DNA from 2 places in the Marinilactibacillus sp. 15R genome. Region 1 is predicted to be linked to the other one. Evidence: predicted binding sites of a transcription regulator. Region 1 holds the regulator's gene; the other holds the start of a gene.
The links. Region 1 encodes CtsR, which represses protease genes until heat stress. Its sites were predicted from a motif close to TTGGTCAAAAAAGGTCAAANA; they were not measured.
Positions count from the first base shown of each region.

Region 1 (11,425 bases):
TTTATTTGCTCAATATATCGGGCCTATAGCTCAGCTGGTTAGAGCGCACGCCTGATAAGCGTGAGGTCGGTGGTTCGAGTCCACTTAGGCCCACTTTATCAATACGATATATTAGTAATTACTTTAGGGGCCTTAGCTCAGCTGGGAGAGCGCCTGCTTTGCACGCAGGAGGTCAGCGGTTCGATCCCGCTAGGCTCCATTACAATCTTATCAATAAAAAAGATTGTGCTTGTTCTTTGAAAACTGGATAGTTGAATTAATACAAACATGTTAAGTAACAACACCGAGATTAACAATTGAGAACAGTTTTGTTCCTTGAATGAAACTCTCATCGCTAATAATCATACGCTTAACCACCAGGTTAAGTGAATAAGGGCGCACGGTGGATGCCTTGGCACTAGGAGCCGACGAAGGACGGGACGAACACCGATATGCTTTGGGGAGCTGTAAGTGAGCTTTGATCCAAAGATTTCCGAATGGGGGAACCCATCACCAATCATAGGGTGATATCTTTTCAGTGAATACATAGCTGGAGAGAAGGTAGACGTGGGGAACTGAAACATCTCAGTACCTGCAGGAAGAGAAAGCAAATGCGATTCCCTGAGTAGCGGCGAGCGAAACGGGAAGAGGCCAAACCAGAGAGCTTGCTCTCTGGGGTTGTAGGACCGGCGATATGGACGAGTGAAGATAGTAGAAACAGTTGGAATGCTGTGCGAAACAGGGTGAAAGCCCCGTATACGACATCTGATCTTACCTAGCTGGTATCCTGAGTACGGCGGAACACGAGAAATTCCGTCGGAATCCGGGAGGACCATCTCCCAAGCCTAAATACTCCCTAGTGACCGATAGTGAACCAGTACCGTGAGGGAAAGGTGAAAAGAACCCCGGAAGGGGAGTGAAACAGCACCTGAAACCGTGTGCTTACAAGTAGTCAAAGCCCTTTTACGGGTGATGGCGTACCTTTTGTAGAATGGACCGGCGAGTGACGATGTCATGCAAGGTTAAGCCGAAGAGGTGGAGCCGCAGCGAAAGCGAGTCTGAATAGGGCGTTTAGTATGCCGTCGTCGACCCGAAACCAAGTGACCTACCCATGTCCAGGGTGAAGGTGCAGTGAAATGCACTGGAGGCCCGAACCCACGTACGTTGAAAAGTGCGGGGATGAGGTGTGGGTAGCGGAGAAATTCCAATCGAACTTGGAGATAGCTGGTTCTCTCCGAAATAGCTTTAGGGCTAGCCTCGGATAGTGCATCGTGGAGGTAGAGCGACTGTTTGGACTAGGGGCCCTTATCGGGTTACCGAATCCTGATAAACTCCGAATGCCACTGATGTAGATCCGGGAGTCACACTGCGAGTGATAAGATCCGTAGTGGAAAGGGAAACAGCCCAGACCGTCGGTTAAGGTCCCAAAATCCTTGTTAAGTGGAAAAGGATGTGGGGCTGCTCAGACAACTAGGATGTTGGCTCAGAAGCAGCCATCATTTAAAGAGTGCGTAATAGCTCACTAGTCGAGTGGCCCTGCGCCGAAAATTTACCGGGGCTAAACAAGGTACCGAAACCACGGATAGAACCAATGGTTCTATGGTAGGAGAGCGTTCTAAGGGCATTGAAGCAAGATCGTGAGGACTTGTGGAGCGCTTAGAAGTGAGAATGCCGGTATGAGTAGCGAAACACGGGTGAGAATCCCGTGCACCGAATGACTAAGGTTTCCTGGGGAAGGCTCGTCCTCCCAGGGTTAGTCGGGACCTAAGCTGAGGCCGATAGGCGTAGGCGATGGACAACAGGTAGAGATTCCTGTACCAGTCTGCTTTGTTTGAACAATGGAGGGACGCAGGAGGCTAAGATAAGCACGCTGTTGGATATGCGTGCCCAAGCAACAAGTCTGAGTAGGAGTCAAATGCTTCTGCTCACACGGACAAGTTGTGATGGGGAGGGAACTTATAGTACCGAAGTATCTGATGTCACACTGTCAAGAAAAGCTTCTAGTTAGAAGTAGGCTGCCCGTACCGCAAACCGACACAGGTAGTCGAGGAGAGAATCCTAAGGTGATCGAGAGAACTCTCGTTAAGGAACTCGGCAAAATGACCCCGTAACTTCGGGAGAAGGGGTGCTGACCAACTGGTCAGCCGCAGTGAATAGGCCCAAGCGACTGTTTACCAAAAACACAGGTCTCTGCTAATTCGAAAGAAGATGTATAGGGGCTGACACCTGCCCGGTGCTGGAAGGTTAAGAGGAAAGGTTAGCTTCGGCGAAGCTTTGAATTGAAGCCCCAGTAAACGGCGGCCGTAACTATAACGGTCCTAAGGTAGCGAAATTCCTTGTCGGGTAAGTTCCGACCCGCACGAAAGGTGTAACGATTTGGGCACTGTCTCAACGAGAGACTCGGTGAAATTATAGTACCTGTGAAGATGCAGGTTACCCGCGACAGGACGGAAAGACCCCATGGAGCTTTACTGTAGTTTGATATTGAGTGTCTGTACAGCTTGTACAGGATAGGTAGGAGCCAATGAAACCAGGACGCCAGTCTTGGTGGAGGCAATGGTGGGATACTACCCTCGCTGTATGGCCACTCTAACCCGCAACCGTCAACCGGTTGGGAGACAGTGTCAGATGGGCAGTTTGACTGGGGCGGTCGCCTCCTAAAGAGTAACGGAGGCGCCCAAAGGTTCCCTCAGAATGGTTGGAAATCATTCGAAGAGTGTAAAGGCAGAAGGGAGCTTGACTGCGAGACTTACAAGTCGAGCAGGGACGAAAGTCGGGCTTAGTGATCCGGTGGTTCCGTATGGAAGGGCCATCGCTCAACGGATAAAAGCTACCCTGGGGATAACAGGCTTATCTCCCCCAAGAGTTCACATCGACGGGGAGGTTTGGCACCTCGATGTCGGCTCGTCGCATCCTGGGGCTGTAGTCGGTCCCAAGGGTTGGGCTGTTCGCCCATTAAAGCGGCACGCGAGCTGGGTTCAGAACGTCGTGAGACAGTTCGGTCCCTATCCGTCGCGGGCGTTGGAGATTTGAGAAGAGCTATCCTTAGTACGAGAGGACCGGGATGGACATACCGCTGGTGTACCAGTTGTCTTGCCAAAGGCATCGCTGGGTAGCTATGTGTGGACGGGATAAACGCTGAAAGCATCTAAGCGTGAAGCCCCCTTCAAGATGAGATCTCCCATTCCTTTAAGGAAGTAAGATCCCTGAGAGATGATCAGGTAGATAGGCTGGAAGTGGAAGTACAGTGATGTATGGAGCGGACCAGTACTAATCGATCGAGGACTTAACCACTAAATAGAAAGTGGAACGAGACGTTCAGGCTTGCTCGAAATACAAAAGACGTTCTTTAGCGGTCCCTAGACAGCTGAAGAGAGTCGAAGTATTTCTGAGAAGCCTGGCGAGTGAAACTGGAATAAAGTGGGAAAAGCGTATGATGGTGTTGTAGACAAACTTGTTTGGAAAGTTCAACTATCTAGTTTTCAGAGAACAACGTTCTCTAAAAGATATAAAAAGAGTCATTGTGCGGTGATGATGGCGGGAAGGATCCACCTGTTCCCATTCCGAACACAGCCGTTAAGCTTCCCAGCGCCGAGGATAGTGAGGGGTTTCCCCTTGTGAAAGCAGGACGTTGCCGTGCAGCTCTTTTTTTATTTCTGGAGGTTTAGCTCAGTTGGGAGAGCATCTGCCTTACAAGCAGAGGGTCAGCGGTTCGAGCCCGTTAACCTCCATTTTTTTGAGCCATTAGCTCAGTCGGTAGAGCATCTGACTTTTAATCAGAGGGTCGCAGGTTCGAACCCTGCATGGCTCATTAGAGATTAAGTACATATATATTTTTTGAAAGCCGTGTAGTCTATACATTGGCTTTTTTATTTATTCAAAAAATGGGGTTCTTGTTTGAAAAAAGTTTTTTAACAATTTATATTATTTAATATGGAATTTATTAAATTATTGGAAAGTTAAGGATTACTCACTGCAACAAATACTTGATTCTTGCTACTTTAAAAAAAAGAATATCACTGGTATAATGTTATTAGTCAAAGTTAGTCAAAGTTAGTCAAAGAAAAACTGGTGAAATTCAAAATGAAAACGAAAAGGAGGGTATTAAGATAAAGACTTGAATGTGATAGTAAAAGACGTTACTATAGGTGCATTCATTAAATATTTATCTTAATAATGGTTCAACATGGAAAATCAAAACATGTCAGATATAATTGAATCCTATTTGAAAAAAGTTTTGAATCAACAAGAGAAAGTTGAAATCAGACGTAGTGAAATTGCCGAACTATTCGATTGCGTCCCTTCTCAAATCAATTATGTGATTAATACTCGATTTACTATCCAGCAAGGCTATCTCGTTGAAAGTAAACGCGGTGGTGGAGGGTATATTCGGATTATAAAAGTACAATTATTGGATGATTCCGATGTTCTGGATACGATGATTGAAATTATTGGGAAGAGTATTTCAGAAAGAGATGCGCAATCAGTTGTACAAAGACTGTATGAAAATGATATTATATCTAAAAGAGAAGCCAAGTTAATGTTAGTAGCAGTTGACAAAACAATGTACACTGGAGAAAGAATTATAGACAATCAAATTAGAGCGAATATGCTGAAAAGTATGATTGCTAATTTAAAATATGAAGAGCCGAGATAATAGAAGGGCGGATAAATTAAATGAATGAACTATTTACAGACAAAGCAAAAAAAGCTTTATTAATAGCACAAGAAGAAGCAAAGGGATTCCGCCATCGTACTGTAGGAACTGAACACTTGCTGTTAGGGTTAGTGATGGAAACTGAAGGTATCGCTGGAAAATCATTACGTCAATTATCTTTGTCAGAAGAAGAAGTCAGAGAGGAAATTGAACACTTTACAAGCTATGGACCAGGCGAAAAATTGCCAGCAAGTGCTGTACTTCCATATTCTCCTAGGGCACGACAAGTTATTAAATATGCAACAGATGAAGCTAAGAGAATGCAAAGAAGTTTAGTTGGAACAGAGCACTTATTATTAGGTCTTTTAAGAGATGAAGATATCCTTTCTTCTAAGATTATGAGTAATTTGGATATCAGTCTTTCTAAAACACGACAATTAATTCTTAAGAAACTTGGTGTTCAAGAAAACAAAGCTAGAGGCGGCTTTAAAGGACGTAGACAAGCTAGAAGTCCGAAATCAGTAGAAGGAACACCGACCTTGGATTCATTAGCAAGGAATTTGACACAAGCAGCAAGTGAAGATCGCTTAGATCCTATTGTTGGACGTAATAAAGAAGTTAGAAGAATCATTCAAATCTTAAGTAGACGTACGAAAAATAATCCTGTTTTAGTTGGAGATCCAGGTGTAGGAAAAACTGCGATTGCCGAAGGATTGGCTCAGAAAATTGTAGCGGGTGAAGTACCTCCTGCACTGAAAAACAAACGATTGATGACACTGGATATGGGATCTTTAGTAGCTGGAACGAAGTATCGCGGTGAATTTGAAGAGCGAATGAAAAAGATCATTGATGAAATTTATGAAGATGGAGAAGTTATCCTCTTCATTGATGAACTGCATACTTTGATCGGAGCGGGGGGAGCTGAAGGAGCAATAGATGCTTCCAATATTCTTAAACCTGCACTTGCAAGGGGCGAATTGCAAACAATTGGTGCTACAACTTTAGATGAGTATCAGAAACATATTGAAAAAGATGCAGCATTAGAGCGTCGATTTGCCTCTGTTCAAGTAAATCCACCTTCAGAAATTGAGGCAGAAGCTATATTGCTTGGCCTAAGAGAGCGTTATGAAGAACATCACGGCGTTAAAATTACAGATGACGCGATTCATTCTGCTGTACACTTTTCCACAAGATATATTACTTCTAGACAGTTGCCTGATAAAGCAATCGACTTAATGGATGAATCTGCATCTAAAGTTAGAATCGATGCCAGTGATCAGCCAACTACAATGTCTAAAGCAACTGAAAAATTAAGTGATTTATCCCGTATGAAAGAAGAGGCCATCCAAGAACAGAACTTTGAAAGAGCTGCTCAAATCCGCGAAAAAGAAATGAAACAACGTAAGCGGATTGAAAAAATGATTGAAAATGAAGATGTCTCAGAAGAAGTTGCCTTAGAAGTAACAGCTAAAGATATTGCTGAAGTAGTGTCTCAATGGACAGGTATTCCTGTACAACAAATGGAACAAAAAGAAACTGACCGTTTATTGAATTTAGAGAAAGTATTGCATGAACGTGTAGTAGGTCAAGAGGAAGCTGTTGTAGCAGTTTCCAAAGCTATTCGACGTGCACGAAGTGGATTGAAAGATCCGAAGAGACCGATTGGATCATTTATGTTCTTAGGACCAACCGGTGTAGGGAAAACTGAACTTGCAAAAGCACTGGCTGAAGCGATGTTTGGTAGTGAAGAATCTTTGATTAGAGTAGATATGTCTGAATACATGGAGAAATATAGTACAAGTAGACTAGTAGGTTCTCCTCCTGGGTATGTTGGATACGATGAAGGTGGTCAATTAACAGAAAAAATCCGCCAAAAACCTTATTCTGTAATTTTACTTGATGAAGTAGAAAAAGCGCATCCTGATGTTTTTAATATTTTATTGCAGGTACTTGATGATGGTTTACTGACAGATGGAAAAGGTAGACAGGTAGATTTTAAGAATACTATTGTGATTATGACCTCTAATCTAGGTGCAACAGCTTTAAGAGACGAAAAATCAGTAGGATTCGGAGCAGTTGATAAACGATTTGATCATAAGGCTATGGAAAAAAGGATTCGTGAAGAACTTAAAAATGCTTTCCGCCCTGAATTTCTAAATCGAGTAGATGATACAATCGTATTTGAATCACTTAAAAAAGAAGAACTTCGTGAAATCGTGAAATTGTTAACCCAAAGTATTGTTACACGTATGGATGAATTAGGTATTGGTTTGAAAATTACATCTTCAGCCATGGATGTGATTGCAAAAGCAGGGTTTGATCCCGAATATGGTGCAAGACCTTTGCGAAGAGCTATTCAAACAAAAATCGAAGATAAATTGAGTGAAGAATTACTTGCTGGAAATGTTATTATCGGAGATAAAGTGACAATTGGTGCATCAAAAGGTGAAATAACCTTAAAGGTAAGAAATAGAACTAATAATGAAAAGGAAATAACTGTAAAAAATTAATACAGAAAATTTCTAAAAAGGAACGGACGCTGATATGCGTCCGTTCCTTTTTTGTAACGAGTCTTATGTTTTGATTATACGTAATTAACGTGCTAAAGTTCAAATTGTAATAAAAAAAATTAAAGGAGATGTTGACAATATGGTTATGCACAGTAAAGAATTACAGTACCATGCAAAAACCAGATCGATCTGATCCGATAATGGCTCGAAGACTGCAAGAGATTCTCGGAGGACAATGGGGAGAAATGTCTGTTATGAATATGTATTTATTTCAAGGCTGGAATGCTCGTGGAAACGAGAAATATAAAGACTTGTTATTAGATACAGCAACAGAAGAAATTGGACATGTTGAAATGATTGCGACTATGATTTCACAGCTACTGGAAGGTGCACCCCTTAAAACACAGGAAAAAGCTGTAGACTCTGATCCGGCACTGGCTGCTGTGATGGGAGGAATGAACCCTCAACACGCGATTGTATCAGGATTAGGTGCAGCACCAAGAGATTCTAATGGCAATCCATGGACATCTAACTACATTGTATCAAGCGGAAATATACTTGCTGATATGCGGATGAATGTGACTGCTGAATCACAGGGCAGACTTCAAGTAGCTCGATTATATGAAATGACAGAAGATAAAGGTATCCGAGACATGCTAGGTTTCTTATTAGCACGTGATACGCAGCACCAACTTCAATGGATTGAAGCAATCAAAGAGTTAGAAGAAAAAGAAGGGGTTGTAGTTCCAGGACAAGTACCTGAAAAATACGAAGTAAATGATGTATCTCATGTATTGTACAATTTCTCTGAAGGCAACGATAGTAAAAAAGTTGTAGATGGTAAAACAGCTAAAGATGGTAAAGAGTTTATATATAAAGATAAACCTGAAGTTATGGGTGAAAAACCTGTATTAAAACCAGTAACAAAAGATGTTTATAATACCTCTTCAATGGACTAGAAATAAATAGATGTAGTGCATATCTTTAGTTAAATAACACAATTTCTGTTATCCTAAACTTAATAGATTAAGAAAGGATGACATTTTATGAAAAATATGGATAATCAAAATAAAGGAATTCTTTTAGGTGTAGGACTTGCTGTAGCAGTAGGTTTATTGGCTGTTATTTTTTCTACAGGTGATACTAAAGAGAAAACAAAAACAGCAGTTAACCGCCAGAAAGCAAAACATTTTTTCAAAAACAAGATGCACGGCAGTAAAAAGACTTCTAAAGTTGTAGACAAATTATCAGATGATGAAGTAAATAGTTTACTTGGAACAGTAGACAAATTTAAAGAAATTGAAAGTAATTTATCAGATGTTTCAGCTGATTTTAAAAATTTTTTCAGTGATAAAATCAAAGATGCAAAAAAAGCAATTAAATAATTAATAAAAACCCATGGAAGCAGTTTATTTAAACTGAGTTCATGGGTTTTTTACTTAAATTTATAAGGTTAATAAAAAACAAAGAGTAAGATCATTAATTTGTTTCAAAGATAATCCTGTAGCTTCATAAAATCTTTCAATTCTGTATTGAAGTGTATTTCTGTGAATGAATAAAGATTTAGCAGCCATACTAACATTTCCCTGGTTTTCCCATAGAGCTCGAATCAGCTCTTTCCAGTTTTCTAATGTATCAAATTTATATCTTAATTGTTGAACTACCGTACTGTCCATAAGCGCATCTTTGGTAAAAAAATGTAAAGAAATATCCGTTAAAGAACCGATACGACCATTTAAGTGTGGAAGTTCTTGAGAAAATAATTCCAGTTCTTCTTGAAGTAAAGTTCTCAATTTTTTGGAGGGTTCCCAGTATTGACCAATATAGCAGAATGATTTCAAAGAAAAATCGATTTCTAATGTTTGCAGGATTCCTTGAATTTCATTTTTATCCAAATAATATTTTGACTGTGGTTGTATGATAATATAGAGATCATCTGATAAAAAAAAACTATCAATGGTTGGTTCAAATAACGTTTTGGCTGATTCGGACCAGAGACTTGGATCGAATTGTTGATCTTTATTATTTAACTTCAATTGAATCATTCTGACTGATCTAGAGCTTTTAGGTACAGCTTTTTTTTTGCCAATTAGATAATCATGCCATTGAGAGGAATCAGATGCTGAGATTATTGATTCTTGTTTCTGATATAACATCGTCAGCAGATCTATTTCACTTTCCGTCAGAGAAGAAGTAGGTACATGAATCCATTTATTTTTATAGGGCAATGATAATAAATCATTTTCAGAAAAAGGGTTATCTGACAAATAAGCTTCAGGATAGACTGTTTTTAAATCTGTAAATTCCAATTTTAATCCTCCATATCGGTTCATGATTAAAGTTATTTTAACACTGTTTTAGAGAATAATAAACTAAGGTATAATAAAGAAAAGATATGGGAGCTATGATATGGATTTAAAAGAAAAAGAAAAATGGATGAAAGAGGCCATTAAAGAAGCTAGGAAAGCTGAAAAAAAAGGAGAAGTTCCGATAGGAGCAGTTGTTATTCATAAAGGAGAAATTATTGGCAGAGGACATAATCTAAGGGAAACTTCTCGTAACGCTACTACGCATGCAGAAATGATTGCAATTCAAGAAGCTAATCATTTTTTAAATAATTGGAGACTGGAAAATTGTCAGTTATTTGTAACATTAGAACCATGTGCAATGTGTAGTGGCGCAATTTTGCTTTCACGAATTGGTGAAGTTTATTATGGACCAGCTGATATAAAAGGTGGAACAGCGGGTACATTAATGAATCTTTTAGGGGATGAGCGAATGAATCATCAAGCTTATGTAGAACGAGGAATTTTAGAAGAAAAATGTCGAGAATTGCTGACAACGTTTTTTAAAGAACTGCGCCAAAACAAAAAAATAGAAAAGCAGAGATTGAAGTTGAAATCAGAAATTTTTCCAGAAAAATCAGATAAGGCAAAGGACTCTCCCGACTAGGAGAGTCCTTTTTTTACTTAGAAAGTTGATCATTTTTTTCTACCATAGCATCTACAGATTGTATAATTGATGCAGAAAAATCATTTTGTAGTAACGATAATATACCGTCTACAGTGATACCTGCTGGAGAAGATACTTGATCAATTAAGTTCCATGGAGACTGGCTGGAATTGAGAACAGTCTTTGCACTTCCCAAAACAGCTTGAGCCGCGATTTCGGTAGCTTTATCCTTGGTAATTCCATATTTTACAGCTGAACGGGCTAATGTATCGATAAACATGAATACTAATGCAGGAGAACTCCCGGCAATAGCTATGAACGGACCGATTTGTGATTCAGGCAATTCCACTACTGTACCGATAGATTCAAATATTTTTTTAGCTTGTTCTAATAATTCATTTTTAGCAGTTGAATTTTCAATGATTGCTGTAATTCCTTCACCAACTTGAGCATTCAAGTTCGGCATAGTCCGAATGAAGCTAGATTCAGGCAAATAGGCTGCTAGCTGCTGATTTGTCACACCAGCAACTACAGAGATTACGTATGGGCTATGAACTTTATCTATTTTAGTGAGAACTTCTTCAACTTGGTAAGGTTTGACTGCTAAAATGATTAGATCAGATTGGTTCCATACATCTTGATTATGCGGGGTGCTTTTAATATTGAATTGAGTTTCTAATACTTTTCTTTTTGATTCGGTACGATTAGAAAATATTAAATCTGTTAAATCAGTTACATTATTTTCAATTAATCCAGTCGCAATAGCTTGGGCCATATTTCCAAATCCAATGAATCCTATTTTCAATAGTTTTCCCTTCTTCCTAAAGTTTTGATTAAAGTATATCATATGAAAGCCCTGAGCTCGAATGGGCATAAAAGAATAACTAGTTTTAAATGAAATTTATTTAATTAAAACAGTTGACTTATCTGATATAAACATATAAAGTTATCATAATAATATAAAAGAAGATAAGGAGATGAATACATATGAATTTTCTATACGAAAGTCAAACAATAACCAATATATCAAAACAAAATTTGTATGATTCATCTAAAATCTTATTATTACTCATTCCGTAGCTTGGATTCTATTCTTTATAAAAGATAGAGTCCTATTTTAGCATTTTAAAAAGGGCTCGGGATACGTTACATAATTTACCAGCCTCTGATAAAAGAGGCTGGTTTTTTTATATTAGAATTTTGAACATAATTAGAAAGAGGGGATAGTAAGATGAAAGGATATATTAAAAGTAATGTATTGAAAGTATCATCAGGAGTAGCTAATGCAATTTTTGTAACGATTGGTATTGGATTTTTATTTGGCACA
Region 1 covers NZ_CP017761.1:96,642-108,066, reverse strand. Annotated here, with positions in the region: tRNA gene BKP56_RS00505 (tRNA-Ile) at 20-93, shown strand; tRNA gene BKP56_RS00500 (tRNA-Ala) at 127-199, shown strand; rRNA gene BKP56_RS00495 (23S ribosomal RNA) at 360-3,273, shown strand; rRNA gene rrf (5S ribosomal RNA) at 3,504-3,619, shown strand; tRNA gene BKP56_RS00485 (tRNA-Val) at 3,638-3,710, shown strand; tRNA gene BKP56_RS00480 (tRNA-Lys) at 3,718-3,790, shown strand; gene BKP56_RS00475 (CtsR family transcriptional regulator) at 4,166-4,636, shown strand; gene BKP56_RS00470 (ATP-dependent Clp protease ATP-binding subunit) at 4,657-7,146, shown strand; partial or broken gene BKP56_RS00465 (manganese catalase family protein) at 7,286-8,105, shown strand; gene BKP56_RS00460 (hypothetical protein) at 8,193-8,531, shown strand; gene BKP56_RS00455 (helix-turn-helix domain-containing protein) at 8,592-9,455, opposite strand; gene tadA (tRNA adenosine(34) deaminase TadA) at 9,556-10,098, shown strand; gene proC (pyrroline-5-carboxylate reductase) at 10,112-10,903, opposite strand; gene BKP56_RS00440 (PTS transporter subunit IIC) at 11,330-11,425, shown strand, end outside.

Region 2 (11,425 bases), 1.3 Mb from region 1:
TGCTAATGTTCTTGCTTCTGTTATTCCCTTAAAGTCTCGATTCGGTTCAATATAATCCGCTATATAAATGATTTGCTCGATCAGTCCCATATGGGGAGCACCAACCGTATGATGACGAACAGCATCTAAAATCTCAGTATCCGTTACTTCAAAACGATTACGGATCAGAATAGCTCCGACTGGCCCATGCCAGATATTATTTCCATACTGAAGCAACTCAAGATCCATATTTTCGCTGATAATAATATCGCGCATTTCTTCGTCTAATTGTTCTTTTGCATAATCATGTAACAAAGCAGCTATACTCACTTTTTCTCTATCCGCACCATATTGCTCTGCTAGTTCAAGAGCAGCTTGTTCTACCCCTTTTACATGAATAAATCTCTTAGGACTCATTACTTGGCTAACTGCTTCTAAAAGTTCTTTTCTAGAGCAATTAATATATTGTTGTGAATAAGTTATATTTTCAGATTTCATCATGATACAACCCTTCTGATTCTATATACTCAAGGACATTGTCAGGAAGTAAGAATTTTACTGAACATTGATCTGCAATTTTTTGTCTAATTGTACTTGAACTAATCTCAATATTGGGGACATCAATAAAAATCAGCGGAAAAGCTGTCTCCACTGAATAATCAGGACGATTGACAGCGACTATTTGCACTAAATGGACTAGCTCTTCAATTCTATGCCAAGATGGTAAATCTTCAACCATATCTGCTCCAATAATAAAATAATATTCAATATCAGGATTTTGCTCAGTCAATGCTTTGATCGTATCAAAGGTGAAGCTTTTTCCTCCACGATTAATTTCGGTAAAATCTAGTTCAAACTCTGGTTCTAGTTCAATTGCTTTTTCAACCATTTTGATCCGGTGCTTTGCATCGATGGTTGTTTTTCCTTCAGCATGTGGGGGAATTGCAGAGGGCAGAAAAAGAATTTTTTCTAATCCTAGCTGATCCCGCACTTGATCTGCAATAATCAAGTGTCCCAAATGAGGAGGATTGAAAGTACCTCCCAAGATACCTATTTTTTTTCTTTCCTCTATATGAATGTTTTCTACCTTGACTTCTGGTTCAATTATTGCGGACGTTTTTTTTACCAACTTTTTTCGCCTACCTTAATCGATTTGTTTCTTATATATTTCATGTTATATTTCAGTTACTCGAATGGGGTAACTTTGTTGAATAAATTTGATATTTTTCTTTTGTTGAAGGTTTAAAAAGCACAATTACCTTACCGATAATCTGTACCACATTGATATTAGAATTCTCTTCAATAAATATTTTCGCCTCTTTAGGTTCAACATCTGTATTTTGAAGTAATTGTACTTTCATTAATTCACGTTTCTCCAATGCTTCCACGAACTCATTAACCATTTCAGTTGTCAAACCATTTTTCCCAATTTGAAATAAGGGAGACATATCATTTGCTTGCGCTCTTAAATATCTTTTTTGTTTTCCGGTTAATTGCATTAAAAAGCTTCCTTTATATTCATATTTTTTAAAATCTACTATATCAAAGACTTTCTTAAGGAAATATCTGCCCCTCTAGGTGCCCAGCCAGCAACCGTAGTTCCAGCGTCTTCGATTGAAATCCAGCCTAAACCTGAAAAAACCAAATCTGAAGGTTCTTTCACATTAAATTCAAATCGTTTAAGCTCAGGAAATGTTTCTAAATTATCTTTATAAGGAGGTGTCAGAAGCTCTCCTCTTTGTTTAGCATAGAGCTCATCGGCTTTTTCCAGTTTAGTCCGATGAATATTTAATTCATTGGAAAGATAGCAGACAAACGATTGTTTCCCATTACCTCTAATATAATCAAACCTAGCTAATCCACCTAAGAAAAGTGTTTGTTCTACATTAAGCTGATAAACTTTAGGCTTGATTTCTTTTCTTGGAGTTACTTGCTTTAATTCTTTCGGAGTTAGATAATGAGCGATCTGAGAAGACTGAATGATACCTGGTGTATCAACAAGTACTCGTTCATCATCCAAAGGAATCTCTATCTTTCCAAGAGTTGTTCCAGGAAAATAAGAAGTTGTAATAATATCTTCCGCATTTGTTGCAAGTTTTATAATTTGATTGATTAATGTTGATTTCCCAACATTCGTTGTCCCTACTACATAAACATCTTGACCTTTTCTTTCTTTTTCGATCAAATTCATCAGTGCTTCTACTGAATCAGAACGCATCGCGCTTGTTAGAAATACTTCCTTAGGATGTACTCTTGCTTCGTGTGCTCTTTCAGTCAGCCACTGTCTCATTTTACCTTCTTTAAGTGATTTGGGTAATAAATCTATTTTATTTCCAACTAAAATTACGGGGTTTTTACCTGCAAATCGTTGGATACTCGAAATAAAACTACCATTAAAGTCAAATATATCTACTATATTTACGACTAGTGCCTGCTTATTGCTAATTTCATGCAACATGTTGAGGAAATCATCATCCGTTAACTCCACATCTTGAACTTCATTATAATGTCTTAAACGAAAACATCTTTTACAATATAAGTCTTCACTTTCATCTGCATTTTTCAAAACAGAAAATGGTAAAAAACCTGCTTTAGTATCATCGCTTGATTGCAGTGTTGCTCCGCACCCTATACATATCAATTCTGATTCATCTTTCAACTGGCTCATGTAGTGAATCCCTCCATTTCATATCAGGATTTTTTTTAATCAAATAATTCATAATTTTGAGTTCAATCATCCGATTGAATCGAGTGTTCCAAGCATCTGAATCCAGTATTGGTTTAACAAGTACACTTTTAATACCAGCATGATTAGCTCCTTTGATATCCGTGACAATCTGATCTCCCACCATCAATAATTCGTCTTTTGATAGATCAAATTTTTCTTGTGCTTGTCTAAAACCTTTCTGTAAAGGTTTCATGGCATTAGGAATAAATTCAAGCTCTAAAATAGTTGCTACCTTACTGACTCTTTTAGCTTTATTATTTGAAATGATGACAACATTAATTCCACTTGCTTTCATCAGTTCAATCCATTCTAAGGTTTCTTCAGTTGCCACAGGGTTATTCCAAGCTATCAATGTATTATCTAGATCTGTCAATACAGTTTTGATGTTGTTACGCTTTAATTGCTCAGGAGTGATTTGATAGATGGAATTAACCATCCATGTAGGTTTAAAACTATTTAGCATCCTCTTCTTCCTTTTCTTTATTCTTTTGACCTGCATAAGGCTTTAGGCCAATCGATTTATATAGTGAATCATTTTTTAAGAGAAGCTCTATACTACAATCCTTATTATAAAATTTCATAAAAATAGGAAGTACTCATAAGCACTTCCTATGTGCATGACTTTAGTCTTCAGTCGAACTTGCTGGTTGAACAAGTTCCAAGATCTCCACAGCGACATAGTCAATGTTATCAAATTCATAAGTTTGTCCACTTGTACGATCTTCTAATTCGTACATACGGGATGACTTATCATAACGCACAATACATTGTTCTTTACCGTCCTTTTCAAATCTTCTGACTTGGACTTCATCACTTTCATCTTCTCTCATCGCATCTAATCTTCTTATAATTGGTATAAGTTGGGATGGTTTCATCTGGTATTCCCCTTCCTGCTTCTCTTCTAACTTTCACTTTCTTATTTTACCAGATTTTAAGAAAAATTACAGTAACAGGGCTAGTTCTTTTTATCAGTGAAAACTTTAATGAAAAAATGTACAGCAAATACTACTTTTATTTTCATAATATGATAAAATGGTTCCTAATATGATTAGGGGAGGATTTATTATGGACACAACTGAACTACATAAACTATTCAATGCACAAACACAAGAAATTGAAATTTCTCTAATTCGACAGTTTGACGAACAGGTAGCTCCAATTGAAGGAATGATTCGTTTAACATTAGGCCAGCCAGATTTTCCGACACCGCAGCACGTTAAAGATGCTGGAATCGAAGCGATCAATAACAATTTTTCCTTTTATACAGGCATGGCAGGCGATATTAGATTGCGAGAAGCGTTAGCCAATTTCATACAAGTTAAATATAATGTTTCTTATGATCCAGAGACTGAAATTTTATCAACAGTTGGTGCTACCGAAGCATTGGCAACAACTTTACTCGGTATCTTGAACCCAGGGGATAAAGTTCTGATTCCGTCTCCCTTCTTTTCACTATACGAACCTTTAGTGTTGTTAGGACGTGGAGTTCCTATATATATTGATACAACTGAAAATGATTTTATTTTATCACCTGAAATGATTCAATCCGCAATGGATAAACATGGGGATAAAGTTAAGGCAATCATCTTGAATTATCCTACTAATCCAACAGGTGTCACTTGGAATAGAGAAGAAGTTAAAGCTATTGCTGATACCTTGAAAAAATATCCTAACATCTTCGCAATCAGTGATGAGATTTACAGTGAACTAGTTTATGAAGGATCGCATATTTCTTTAGGAGAGTATCTCTTTGATCAGACAATCGTCATCAATGGGCTGTCAAAATCACACGCTATGACGGGATGGCGTTTAGGATTTACTTTAGCACCAAAAACTATTACAGATCAAATAAAAAAAGTACATCAAAACCTTGTGACAAGTGCTTCAAGTATTACCCAGTTTGCTGGGATTGAAGCTTTGAAAAATGGAATGGATGACGCTGTTCCAATGCGCCTCGAATACCAGAAACGTCGTGATTTGATTTATGAGGTCATGAGCGACTTAGGATTTAAGATTGCTAAACCTAATGGAGCATTTTACATTTTTGCAAAAATTCCAGAAGGATATATCCAAGACAGCTTTAAGTTTTGTCTAGATTTAGCCAAAAAAGCAAAAATCGGATTTGTACCTGGTGTCGCTTTTGGTAAAGCCGGTGAAGGATATGTAAGGTTGAGTTATGCATCCAGTATGGCAGAGATTAAAGAAGCTATGGAACGCTTAGTAGCTTACATGAAAGAAAATGCACCAGAAATTTAGATTAAAAGCCAATCGACGTTGTAGTCGATTGGCTTTTTTTGTCTACCTAAAATTACTTTTCCCACCAAAGTTTAATTAAAGCCTGAGTACCATCATCACCATTACCATTATCTTTTAACTGGTCATACAGCTTCTTCGCGTTCTGAGTTGAAGGAAGGTTCAATCCAAGCTTATTCGCTTCATCTAACGCAATTCCCAGATCTTTGATAAAATGCTTCACAAAAAATCCTGCTGAATAATCTTCTTTCAAGATTCTTGGGCCGTAATTTTGTAGAGACCAATTGGCTGCACTTCCACCACCAACAGTTTTGAGAACTTTTTCCAAGTTTAATCCTGCTGCTTTTGCATAGACTAATAATTCAGTCAAACCTGTCATTGTTCCAGCAATCATAATCTGGTTCGCCATTTTTGTATGCTGTCCGCTACCGGCAGGGCCTTGCAATTCCAGCGTCCCTGAAAACGTCATAAATACAGGTTTCACTATTTCAAAAGCTTCTTCATCTCCACCCACCATTGTGGTTACAGTTCCATTTTTTGCTCCTAGGTCTCCACCTGATACAGGAGCATCCAAAGCAGAGACACCTTTTTCTTTAGCCGTTTTATATATTTTTTCGGCTAATGATGGCTGACTCGTTGTAAGATCAATCAAGATTGAACCCGATTGTACCCCACTAAAAATCCCATTATCACTGTAATATACTTCTTCTACGTCCTCTGGAAATCCGACCATTGTAAAAATCAGTTCACTCGTCTGAGCAATATCTTTTGGTGTATCTTTCCATATAGCTCCAAGCTCTACTAATTCATCTGTTTTACTTTTCGTTCTATTGTACAAATTGACTTCATATCCTGCAGATAATAGATGTTTTACAATTGATGCACCCATGACTCCTGTTCCGATAAACCCGATTTTTTTCATTTTAACTCTCCTCTTTTACTTTATTCTAATTATTATATCACTTTAATCTTTTATGTATAAAGCAGATTCACTATTCTTTAAAAAAAAAACACTTTAAGAGAGTCAACTCTCTTAAAGTGTAAATTATTATTTAGAAGTATATTCTTCTACTAATTTAACGACTTCTTCCGCTGTCGTGCATTCGTTAAGTGCTTTATCACTTAATTCTTTCATTTCAGCAGTATCAAGGTCAGTTAGTAAACTACGAGTTTTAAGAATACTTGTTGCACTCATAGAGAACTCATCAAGACCTAGACCGACTAGTAGAGGAACTGCAATTTGATCTCCAGCCATTTCTCCACACATACCTGCCCATTTACCTTCTTTATGTGCTGCATCTATTACGTTTTTGACCAAACGTAAAATAGAAGGATTATAAGGTTGATACAAGTAAGAAACGCGTTCATTCATGCGATCAGCTGCCATAGTATATTGAATTAAATCATTTGTTCCAATGCTGAAGAAATCAACTTCTTTAGCAAATTGATCAGCCAATACAGCTGCAGCTGGAATTTCGATCATGATACCTACCTGAATATCCTCTGCAACTTTTATGCCATCCTTAGCTAAGTTAGCTTTTTCTTCTTCTAAGATTGCTTTAGCATCTCTAAATTCAGGAAGAGTTGCAATCATTGGGAACATGATTCTCAAAGTTCCATGCACTGAAGCACGCAATAATGCGCGAATCTGAGTACGGAAAATCTCGTCTTGATCCAAACTAACTCGAATTGCACGATATCCTAAAAATGGATTCATTTCTTTAGGCAATTCTAAATAAGGAAGTTCTTTGTCGCCGCCAATATCCATCGTACGAACCACAACAGGTTTCCCATCCATACCTTCTAAAACTGCTTTATAAGCAGTGTATTGTTCATCTTCAGTAGGTAATTCTTTAGAATCCATATATAAGAATTCTGTACGGTACAATCCGATTGCTTCTCCACCATTATCAATTACTCCCGTTAAGTCTTTAGGAGTTCCGATATTAGCAGCCAGTTCAACGTGTTTCCCATCTTTAGTAACACTCTTCTCATCTTTCAAGCGGTCCCACTCAAGTTTTAATTCTGCAAATTCAGTTGCTTTTTTGTTGTATGTTTCAATAGTAGTTTCTGAAGGATTGATGAAAACATCACCTTCCATACCATCTACTACCAAAAAGTCTCCTTCTGCAACCATTTCTGTAATATTATTCGTTCCTACGATTGCAGGAATTTCTAATGAACGAGCCATGATAGCAGAGTGAGAAGTACGTCCACCAACGTTAGTCACAAAAGCCTTTACATATTGTTTATTTAGTTGAGCAGTATCACTTGGCGTCAAATCTTCTGCAATAATGATGACTTCTTCATCAATTGTAGCAGGAGTTGGAAGTTTTACGTTTAGCAAATGAGACATAACACGTTTACGTACATCCCGTATATCTGCTGCTCTTTCTTGCATATAAGGATTATCTTCCATCGCTTCAAACATTGTAATAAAATTATCAGATGTTTGTTGCAAAGCTGCTTCAGCATTTACTTTTTCATCTTTGATTACTGTGTTTGTTTGATCAATCAAATCCGGATCAGAAAGCACCATTGCATGTGCATCGAATACTTGTGCTTCTTCTTCTCCAAGTGACTCTGCTGCAATAGATCGAATGTTAGCAAGCTCTTCTTTAGCTGTATCGATAGCAGCCTGTAAACGATTAACTTCAGATTCCACATCTGAAATCGTCTTTTTGTCAAATGATAAATCAGGTTCTACTAATAAATAAGCTTTAGCTTGAGCAATACCATCACTTGCAGCAATACCAGATACTTGTGATGCCATTATTCAGCCATTCCCTCATTTTTAATTGTTTGTTCGATTCCTTCAATTGCTTCTGTTTCATCTGCACCTTCAGCAGAAATTGTAACGTCTGCACCTTGACCAACTCCAAGTGACATAACACCCATGATTGATTTCAAGTTAACAGATTTACCTTTATATTCTAAAGTAATATCTGAGTTGTATTTGCTTGCAGTTTGTACAAGTAATGTTGCTGGACGTGCGTGAATACCAGTTTCTGCTGTTACATTATAGCTACGTTTTTCCATTGTTAGTTTCCCCTTTACAAATATAATAGTTTTTGAAAATAGTGAATAGAACATCCGTCTTATAGTTAGATAAAACTAGAAAAACGGCATAATAAGTCATTATTCACCTTTCTTCCTATACAGATTACCATTTTTCTGATAACCCTACAACTATTTTTTACTATTTCGAGGTATTTATCACTTGAAAGGCAAAATAGGTCAGAGTATAATAAGAATTAGCAATAGGTCAAATTTGGTCAAAACAACTTTATGTAGATGTTTCTTTGTAAAATATTGTTTAAAATAGTTGTTTTCAACTGACCTTTTGCAGATAGACTAGTATAATAAAACTAGATAATAGAACTAAAAGAAAGGTTGTGCAGCAGCATGATATGTCAAAGATGTATGCAACGCAATGCAACTATTCATTTAACCACAAGTATCAATGGGAGAAATCGTGAAATTGACTTATGTCAGAAATGTTATAGAGAAATCAGACAACAAGAGGAGCAAGGTAGAATGAATCAAGGAAATGCTCAAGACCCATTTGGTTTTGGAAACTTTGATGATCTCTTTAGAGCAATCTCTCAAGGCAACACTCAAAATCCTAATCAGCAGACTCCACCAAACCAGGCATTCCGAGGAAATGGTCAACAGCCACCTCGCAACAACGCTTCAGGAAGAGGCGGCTTGCTTGGAGAATATGGTGTAGATCTAACACAAATGGCTAAAGAAGGGAAAATTGACCCTGTCATTGGCCGAGATAAAGAAATAGAAAGAGTTATCGAAATCTTAAATCGTCGTACAAAAAACAACCCTGTTTTAACTGGAGAAGCAGGTGTTGGTAAAACTGCTATCGTAGAAGGTTTGGCTCTTAAAATTGTAAATGATGAAGTTCCACAAAAATTATTGAATAAAGAAGTAATTCGCTTAGATGTTGCTTCTCTCGTTCAAGGAACAGGTATAAGAGGACAATTCGAGGAACGCATGCAGCAATTGATAAAAGAATTGCGTGAAAATGATTCTATTATTCTGTTTATTGATGAAGTTCATGAATTAGTGGGCGCCGGCACTGCTGAAGGTAGCAGTATGGATGCTGGAAATATTTTAAAACCTGCTCTTGCACGTGGGGAACTGCAAATGGTTGGCGCTACGACTTTGAATGAATACAGAAAGATCGAAAAAGATCCTGCACTCGAAAGACGTTTGCAGCCAGTTAGAGTCAATGAGCCGACTCCAGAAGAAACCATTACAATATTAAAAGGGATTCAAAAACAATATGAAGATTATCACCATGTTCACTACACTGATAAAGCAATACAAAGTGCAGTGGAATTATCTCATCGTTATATTCAAGATCGTTTCTTACCCGATAAAGCGATTGATTTACTCGATGAAGCTGGATCTAAGAAAAATTTGACCATCCGTACAGTAGACCCAGCAGTAATCAAACAAAAAATAGATGAAGCTGAAAAGCAAAAACAAGCAGCATTACAACAAGAAGATTATGAAAAAGCAGCATTTTACCGTGATCAAGTAACTAAGCATAAAGAAATGCTGGATCAGCAAACACCCGATTCAGATTTACCTGAAATCTCAGAAAAAGATATGGTTCATATCATCGAGCAAAAAACAGGTATTCCTGTTGGAGAATTAAAAGAAAAAGAACAAGAACAATTACGAGACTTAGATCAGTCTCTGCGTAATCATGTAATTGGACAAGATGATGCTGTTGAAAAAGTAGCTAAGGCGATTCGTAGAAATCGTATTGGCCTAAGACAGAAAAATCGTCCAATCGGCTCTTTTCTTTTCGTAGGTCCTACAGGTGTTGGTAAAACTGAATTAGCTAAAACTTTAGCGCTTGAATTATTCGGTAGTAAAGACTCATACGTCCGCTTGGATATGAGTGAATATATGGAAAAACACAGTACTTCTAAACTAATAGGCTCTCCTCCAGGTTACGTTGGATATGATGAAGCTGGGCAATTAACTGAAAAAATCCGCCGCAATCCATACAGCTTGATTTTAGTTGATGAAGTGGAAAAAGCCCATCCTGATGTACTGCACATGTTCTTACAGATTTTGGATGATGGAAGATTAACTGATGCACAAGGTCGTACAGTTAATTTCAAAGAAACAATTATTATCATGACAAGTAATGCCGGAACAACAAACGTTGAATCAAGCGTAGGATTTGGAGCACAATTAAGTGGAAAACAACATTCACTACTCAATAACCTTGGTGAATTCTTTAAACCAGAATTCTTGAATCGTCTAGATGGTATTGTGGAATTCCATTCTTTATCAAAAGAACATCTTATGGAAATCGTTTCGTTAATGTTAGAAGAAATCAATGATGCATTGAAACAACATAATATAACAGTAACAGTCGATGATAAAGCTAAAGAAAAACTAGTAGATTTAGGATATGATCCTAAAATGGGAGCCCGTCCACTTCGTAGAGTAATCGAAGAACAAATCGAAGATAAAGTTGCGGAGTACTACTTGAACCATCCGGGCGCAAGTAATATCAAGGCAACAGTAAATGATGATGATGCCATAGTTATTGAAAAAGTGGCTGCATCTCAAGAATCAGTTGCTGAAGATAAATACGACAATCCAATAGATAAGAATCAAAGTTCTTCAGAAGAATAAAAGTAAATCCCTTATAATGGACAAATAAAAAAGCACATGAGACTTACTGACCAATTACTTGGTTAATGAGCTCCATGTGTTTTTTACATAAACATAATAAATATATTGTAACTTTTTATAGAAGTGATGTTAATTCAACATCTGGATATTTATCGCTGAACCAGCGCTCTGCAAATTGATTTTCAAACAAGAATAAAGGTCTATCAAATCTGTCTCTAACCAGCATGTTACGACTTGATCCCATATTTTCGTCCAATTGTTCCGGATTAATCCAGCGAGCAATTCGACTGCCTATTGAGGTCATGACAACTTCTGAATTATATTCATTCAGCATACGATGCTGGAAAACTTCAAATTGCAATTGTCCTACCGCGCCAATGATGTACGTTTCAGTATGGTAGGTTTTGTATAGCTGAATAGCACCTTCTTGAACTAATTGATTAATTCCTTTATGGAAAGATTTTTGCTTCATAACATTTTTCGGTTCTACTTTAATAAATAATTCTGGTGTAAATTGTGGCAAGCTTTCAAATTCAATCGCCTGCTTTCCTTCGTAGATTGTATCTCCAATCTGGAAGTTGCCAGTATCATATAACCCGATGATATCTCCTGCTACGGCCCCTTTAACAGATTCTCTATTCTCAGCCATAAATTGTGTGGAATTTGACAATTTCATTTTTTTATCTGTCCTAGTTAGAGTAACATCAATTCCTCTTTCAAAGTCTCCAGAACAAATTCGTACAAACGCAATACGATCACGATGTTTTGGGTCCATATTTGCTTGAATTTTAA
Region 2 covers NZ_CP017761.1:1,549,328-1,560,752, reverse strand. Annotated here, with positions in the region: gene yqeK (bis(5'-nucleosyl)-tetraphosphatase (symmetrical) YqeK) at 1-477, opposite strand, end outside; gene BKP56_RS07730 (nicotinate-nucleotide adenylyltransferase) at 467-1,108, opposite strand; gene yhbY (ribosome assembly RNA-binding protein YhbY) at 1,161-1,478, opposite strand; gene yqeH (ribosome biogenesis GTPase YqeH) at 1,517-2,647, opposite strand; gene BKP56_RS07715 (YqeG family HAD IIIA-type phosphatase) at 2,628-3,170, opposite strand; gene BKP56_RS07710 (YkuJ family protein) at 3,331-3,582, opposite strand; gene BKP56_RS07705 (pyridoxal phosphate-dependent aminotransferase) at 3,773-4,963, shown strand; gene BKP56_RS07700 (NAD(P)-dependent oxidoreductase) at 5,016-5,882, opposite strand; gene ptsP (phosphoenolpyruvate--protein phosphotransferase) at 6,009-7,733, opposite strand; gene BKP56_RS07690 (phosphocarrier protein HPr) at 7,733-7,999, opposite strand; gene BKP56_RS07685 (ATP-dependent Clp protease ATP-binding subunit) at 8,366-10,633, shown strand; gene BKP56_RS07680 (peptide chain release factor 3) at 10,749-11,425, opposite strand, start outside.
Region 2: the regulator CtsR is predicted to act here: its motif matches at 8,222-8,242, upstream of BKP56_RS07685 (ATP-dependent Clp protease ATP-binding subunit).